2 regions of the Microbacterium sp. 05T445 genome follow, and region 2 is predicted to be linked to the other one. Evidence: predicted binding sites of a transcription regulator. Region 2 holds the regulator's gene; the other holds the start of a gene.
What was found. Region 2 encodes LexA, which represses DNA repair genes until DNA is damaged. Its sites were predicted from a motif close to TCGAACANNTGTTCGA; they were not measured.

Region 1 (3,407 bases), on a different contig from region 2:
ACGCGTCGAAACTCGGCGTGGGTCAGCTCGTGGTCGCCCTCGGCAATCCGCGCGGGCTGTCGGGCAGCGTGACCGCGGGCATCGTGTCGGCGCTCGGGCGTTCGCTGCCGACGCGATCGGGGCGCGTGATCGACGAGGTGATCCAGACGGATGCCGCCCTCAACCCCGGCAACAGCGGCGGCGCGCTCGCCGACAGCGCGGGCCGGATGATCGGCGTCAACACCGCGGTCGCCGGCGTCGGGCTCGGTCTCGCCGTGCCGATCAACGCCACGACCCGCGAGATCATCGACGCGCTGCGTACGGTCGGGCGGGTGCGTCGTGCCTGGCTCGGGATCGCGGGGGCCACGGTTCCGCTGGCGCCCGCGGCGGCGCTGAAGGCGGGCGCGGAGCGCGGCATGCAGGTGGTGTCGGTGGTGCCGAACAGCCCCGCCGCACTCGCCGGTGCCCATCGCGGCGACATCGTGCTCTCCCTCGACGGCGTCGCGATCGCCGATCCCACCGCGCTGCAGCGGCGCATGGTCGAGGGCGCGATCGGCCGGCGCATGGAGATGACGGTGTGGCGCAACGGCGCGCTCGTGGACGTCGTCGTGGAGCCCGAGGAGCTGCGGGTTCCCTGACGGCGCCGGTGGTGCAGCGGGACGGCGGTTCTCGAGTCACGTTCGTCCACGGCATCGGTTCCTGCCGGGAGGGGCGTGACCGCAGAGCCGGCACGCGTCCGCATAGCGCAGCCTCATGCGCGCCCCGGCTCCAGGGTCACGACGCCGAAGGTACTAGGGCTTCATGGCGAACGAGTCGTCGAAGTCCGATCCGCGCGGACGCGTGCTGATGACCGTGTCACGCGCGGATCGGCGTGAGCGGAGGGACGCGGTCCTCTCGTGGTCCGGAGGCGAACTCGTGCCCGGAAGGACTGGTCCACACCAGCAGATCGTCCTCGAGGCGGGCCACCAACGGGTGTGGTGCTTGAGGCGGTGGTGCTTGAGGCGGTGGTGCCTGCGGCAGAGGTGCGCGAGGTTGTCGTGGTCGGTGCAGCCGCCATCGGCCCAATCGTGGTTGTGGTCGGCGTCGCACGTGCCGGCCGGGTGGTCGCAGCCGGGGAAACGGCAGGTGCCGTCGCGGTCGGCGAGCCAGGCGCGCAGCGCTGCCGGGACGCGGTAGGTCTCGCGGTCGTACGCGAGCCGCACCCCGGTGACGGGGTGCGTGAGCACGCGCCGCCAGGAGGGGGCGCCCGCGGCGATGGCCTTCGCCACGTCGAGGGGGATCGGGCCGAACCCGTCGAGCACGGCGGGTTCGTCGCCGTGACCGAGCAGGGTGAGTGCGGGCACGGTCAGCGTCACATCGACGCGCACGTCGCGGAGCGTGGTCGCCGGGTCGGTGGCGTCGGGCACGGTCGAGGGGCGACCGCTGCGCAGGAGTGCGTCGACGAGCGCGTCGAACCGGAGCTGGTCGAGGGTTCGCGGGTCGCCGGCATCCTGCTCGTCCTTCGCGATGCCGTTGAGCAGGGTGTGGGCGAGATGGACCTGCAGGATCGGGCCGTAGGCCATCAGCCATCCCATGCCGTCGCGCGCGGGCTGCACGTTGACCTGCCGGGACCGGGTGGCGCGAGTGGCACGCACTTCGATGGTCTCGGGGTCGAGGTGTTCGCGCACCCGCCGGCAGCGGTGGGCGAATCGGTGAGCGGTGACGTCGAGGCGGCCCGCGAGCACCGCGTCTTCGAATGCGGCCCGGTGGAGCGGGGCGAACAGCTCGGCGTCTTCGACGAGGGCCGCAGCATGCCGGTACGAGATCTCGCCGGCAGTCAGCGCGGCCATCGTGCCGGGCAGGTCGGCGCACAGCACGCGCGCCTCGCGGATCAGTGCGGCCGCGTGCCGTTCGGTGATGCGGAGCACGCAGGCCGCCTCGGCGCGGGTCGAGCGCTCCACCCAATCCGCGGCATCCGTCGCCTCGCCGCGCGGTGTCTCACCGGCGGAGTCGGAGGACACGATCCGTTCCTGATGCGCCTCATTCGCCCGCCGCAGCGCGTCGAGCAGGCGGGTGCGCTCGGCCTCGAGCTCGGCCTGCGCGCGACGCACGCGATCGAGCTCGCCGACGATCGCCGCGGCGTCGTCACAATGGAGCGCATCGGTCCTGCACATACCCCGACTTTAGAACATACCTCCGACATCGCGGCGAGGTGCGGGTCGCTCGATTTCGGACTGATCGGGGGTTTCCGTCAGCTCGCCCGCGTGATCGCCATGGAGCGGAACGAGGCGACATGCCTAGGCTGGACACGATGGGATTCCTGGCATTCCTCGGCCGCGTCAACGCCGCCCACCCGTGGTCGCACAATGACGCCTACGCGGGGTTCGTGCTCAGGCACGCACGCGCGGTGCGTCGCCGCGGCGGAGTCACCGCGGTCGACGTGGGCTGCGGCACCGGGAACCTGCTGGAGCTTCTCGCGGAGGTGTTCCCCACGGCTATCGGCATCGAACCTGATCCCGATACCGCCGCGGCCGCCGGACGACGGTTCAGCGGGACGCGCATCCGGATCAACCGACGGGAGTTCGGGGCTGAGCCGGCGCAGGCGTATGACGTGATCGTGTTCGTGGCCTCCTTGCATCACATGCCCCTCTGGGCAGCGCTCCACGAGGCTCGCGCGGCGCTGCGCCCCGGTGGCCGGGTCGTGATCGTCGGACTGGCCGAAGAAGCCTCAGGCGACACGATGCGCGAATGGGTGTCGCTCCTGCTGAATCCGCTCGTCGGCCTGATACGTCACCCGGCCCGCGCGACCGGCACTCCGGCGCACATGCAGGCTCCGACTGCCGAGGCGAGCCAGTCGTTCGACGAGATCCGCGCGATCGCCACCGAGGTGCTCCCCGGCATCCGGATGCGGCGCCGCCTGTTCTGGCGCTACACCGCCTCGTGGACTGCGCCGCGCTGACCGGCGCCGGTGCTCCCGCCTGCCGCGCGCCGCCCTACCCCTCGAGCACCGCCAGCCGGCTCGTCGCGCGGGTCATCGCGACGTAGCGGTCGACGGCGCCCTCGATCCCGCCGCCGAGGCGCGAGGGCTCGACGAGCACCACGAGGTCGAACTCCAGCCCCTTCGCGAGCTCCGGGGCGAGCGACCGCACGCGCTCGCGGGGTGCGAACGACGGATCCCCGATGACGCATGCCGTGCCCTCGGCGTGCGTGGTGAGCCACTCCTCGAGGAGCGGTTCGAGCTCGGCGACGGCGCCATGCCGCACCGGGATGCCGCTCTCGCGGATCGACGTCGGCACGTTCGCGTAGGGGATCGCGGCGCGGATCACCGGCTCGGCCTCGTCCATGACCTCGCTGGGCGTGCGGTAGTTCACCGTCAGCGACGCGATCTCGACGTCCGTGAGACCCGCGGCTTCGAGGCGGTCCCGCCACGACTCGCGGAACCCGTGACG
Region 2 (3,407 bases):
ACCCACCACACCACGAGCCAGACGATCAGCACGAGGAAGACCTCGCCCACCGACAGCGGCCGCAGCAGCATCATCCAGAGGACGGCGAGGGCGCCCAGCACGATCCGCACGAGCACTCGCTGCGCGTACAGCCAGGCACCGAAGCGGCCGGTGTCGACGTTGTGCGAGAGCGCGGCCCCGCGCAGACCGGCGTTGACCGACGCGAGTCCGCGCCGCACCGCCACCGCGCCGCGCCAGCGCCCCGACATCCACGCGATGACCGCGATCACCACGCCCAGCAGCATCAGGACGACCGCGGTGTCGCGCATGGCGCGCGTGATCTGCTCGTACATCGAGGCGAGCGCGCCGGCCGGCAGACCGAGCTGGGGAGCGCTCAGCGCCAGCACGGAGCCCGCGACACCGAGCGCGATCGCAAGGGTGCCGGCGCCGACGGCGATGCCCACGCCGGTGCCGAGGACCGCGGTGGAGCGGCGCCGGGCGATGAGGATGCCCGCGAGGAAGAGCACCAGCGCGATGATCGGCGTCCACCAGCCGGCGGCGACCGCCAGGTTGTACACGGTGCCGACGACCGTGAGCGCGTCGCTCTGGGCGACGACGATCGTCTTGTCGATCGGGGGGATCGACGCGGCGAAGCCGATGCCGCGATCCACCAGGCGCTTCTTGACCTCGTCGACGATCGGGCCGAGCTGGATGCCGACCTCGCCGGTGTCGCTGATCACGACGGCCCCGCTCGAGGTGCCGCCCGCGGCGACCGCGGCCAGCGACTTGTGGCTCGCGCGCAGCGCGGTCTCCCACACGTCGGCGAAGGCATCCGACTGCACGAGCTTCGTGACGGTCGTGTCGACGAGGTTCTCCAGGCCCTGTACGGCGGGTGCCCGCAGCAGGTCGAGTGCCGCGAGCGCACGCGGGGGCAGGTCGAGCTGCTGGATGCCGTCGAACAGATCGTTCGTGAGGCCCTCGAGGTCGAGGGAGTCCTCGATCGCCGTCGTCGCCTGGTCGGCGACGAGCGCCTGCACCTGCGGATCGTCGGCGAGCGGGGCGAAGGTCTCGACGAAGCGCGTCTCGTCGACGAGCTCTACGCGCGCCCAGGCCGCCACGATCGAGACGGGCACGAGGACCGTCGCGATGACGATGCACAGCGCGGACAGGAAGGCCCGCCACCGGCTGCCCTGCGTCTTGGCCGCGGGCGCGGCGGGCGCCGGCGCGGCCTCCGCACGCAGGCGGGCGTTCTCGGCTTCGAGCGCCTCGAGGCGCGCGCGCAGGTCGTCGGTCGCTGCAGCGCTGGTCACGTCGGTCATCCCCCCCTTATAGCGTCTGGGGCGGACCCCCGCCAGTCGCCGCTCCGCGCGAGCCGAACGGCTCGTCGCGGACGAACGGGGGAGAACGGCGTCAGACCGCGCGCAGCACCGCGACGACCTTGCCGAGCACGACCGCCTCGTCGCCGAGGATGGGTTCGAATGCGGAGTTGCGGGGCAGCAGCCAGGTGTGCCCGTCGCGCTGGCGGAATGTCTTGACGGTGGCTTCGCCGTCGAGCATGGCGGCGACGATCTCGCCGTTGTCGGCGGTCGCCTGCGAGCGGACCACGACCCAGTCGCCGTCGCAGATCGCGGCGTCGATCATCGACTCGCCGGACACCTTCAGCATGAACAGGTCGCCCTTGCCCACCAGCTGACGGGGGAGCGGGAAGATCTCCTCCACCTGCTGCTCGGCCGTGATGGGGACCCCGGCCGCGATGCGCCCGACCAGCGGCACGAGTGCGGCGTCGCCCACGGAGGGCGCGGTGTCGGCGGGGCTCTCGGTCGACGTGCCGGGCAGGTCGATGAGCACCTCCATCGCGCGCGTCTTCCCTGCGTCGCGGCGCAGATAGCCGCTCAGTTCGAGCTGGTTGAGCTGATGGGTGACGCTCGAGAGCGACTTGAGGCCGACGGCGTCGCCGATCTCGCGCATGCTCGGCGGGTAGCCGTGGCGCGCGATGGAGCGCTGGATCACCTCGAGGATCGCGAGCTGCTTGTCGCTGAGGCTCTTGCGCCGACGAGTCTGGGGCTTCTCGCGCCCGGCCGCGTCGCTCATCTTCCGGCTCCCGTTCTGCGCTCCGCCGTCGAGCGCTGTTTCTTCGAATGTCGGAGGCCCGTGGTGGGGTTCCCGTATCGAAACCGTATCCGGATCCGATGCGTCTGGGGAACAACCTCGCCGCGTGTCGCGTTCGAGAGATCGCCGTCGGGATCCGGTATTGACATCGTAGAGACTCGAAGATAACTTCGGAAGAGAGGTTCGCATTCTCCACTCCCGGCCGAGTGGGGAATGCGAATCTCTCCCCACCAGGAGGAGAACAGCATGACTGCGATCGGCTACACGACGTCCGTCCCTTCGCCTGCTCGCGCCGTCGGCACCGCCGCCCGGCGTGCAACGCGACTCCGACTGACCGTCCGCGGGCGCCGCGTGCTGGCGCTGCTCGCAGCTCTGCCCGCGGTGATCGCGCTGTGCGCCGCCATCCTGGGTGGGGGTGCGGCCCTCGCATCGCGCGACGCCGGCGCACCGGCGGGCACGTTCCCCACGATCACCGTCTCGGCCGGCGAATCGCTCTGGACCATCGCCGAGGAGGTCGCCCCCGATCGCGATCCCCGCGATGTCGTCGATGAGCTCGTTCGCCTGAACGCCCTCGACACCGTGGCGGTGGAGGTCGGGCAGCAGCTCGCCATTCCGGCGGAGTACGCCGCCGGTCGCTGATCCCGGCGGCGGGTGTGACGTCACGCGGCTCGGGGCGACGGCATCCCGCTCTACCATGGGAGGGGTGAGCGTACGCCTCGAAGACCTCCCTCTCCGCGCCGATCTCCGGGGGTTGAAGCCCTACGGTGCTCCGCAGGCACCGCTCCCGGTCGCCCTCAACGTCAACGAGAACACGCATCCCGTGCCGCAGGAGGTCGCGGACGACATCCTCGACTCGATCGCTCTGGCGCTGCGGGACGTCAATCGCTACCCCGACCGTGAGTTCACGGCGCTGCGCGAAGGGTTCGCGGACTACCTCGGCCACGGGCTGACCCGCGATCAGATCTGGGCGGCGAACGGCTCGAACGAGGTGCTCCAGCACCTGCTGCAGGCCTTCGCCGGTCCCGGGCGCACCGCGTTCGGGTTCTCGCCGACCTACTCGATGTACCCGCTCCTGTCGCGCGGTACGGGTGCCGAGTGGATCTCCGGCACACGCGCCGACGACTACACCGTCGATGCTCAGGATGCCGCCTCCCAGGTCGCCGACGCCGCGCCCGACGTCGTCTTCCTGTGCTCGCCGAACAACCCCACCGGTACGCCGCTCGGCCTCGACGTGGTCGAGGCCGTGTACGAGGCCACCGACGGCATCGTGATCGTCGACGAGGCGTACTTCGAGTTCGCCCCCCGCGAGGAGCGCTCTG

Region 1: AC1DDU_RS09515 (HNH endonuclease signature motif containing protein) is a predicted target of LexA. The motif match lies at 2,143-2,158, and genes of this name have one in related genera.

The regions. Positions count from the first base shown of each region.
Region 1 covers NZ_JBFTKJ010000001.1:2,003,392-2,006,798, forward strand. The annotation lists gene AC1DDU_RS09510 (S1C family serine protease) at 1-617, shown strand, start outside; gene AC1DDU_RS09515 (HNH endonuclease signature motif containing protein) at 771-2,132, opposite strand; gene AC1DDU_RS09520 (class I SAM-dependent methyltransferase) at 2,270-2,917, shown strand; gene helR (RNA polymerase recycling motor ATPase HelR) at 2,952-3,407, opposite strand, start outside.
Region 2 covers NZ_JBFTKJ010000002.1:985,657-989,063, forward strand. The annotation lists gene AC1DDU_RS14080 (hypothetical protein) at 1-1,298, opposite strand, end outside; gene lexA (transcriptional repressor LexA) at 1,390-2,070, opposite strand; gene AC1DDU_RS14090 (LysM peptidoglycan-binding domain-containing protein) at 2,335-2,727, shown strand; gene AC1DDU_RS14095 (histidinol-phosphate transaminase) at 2,783-3,407, shown strand, end outside.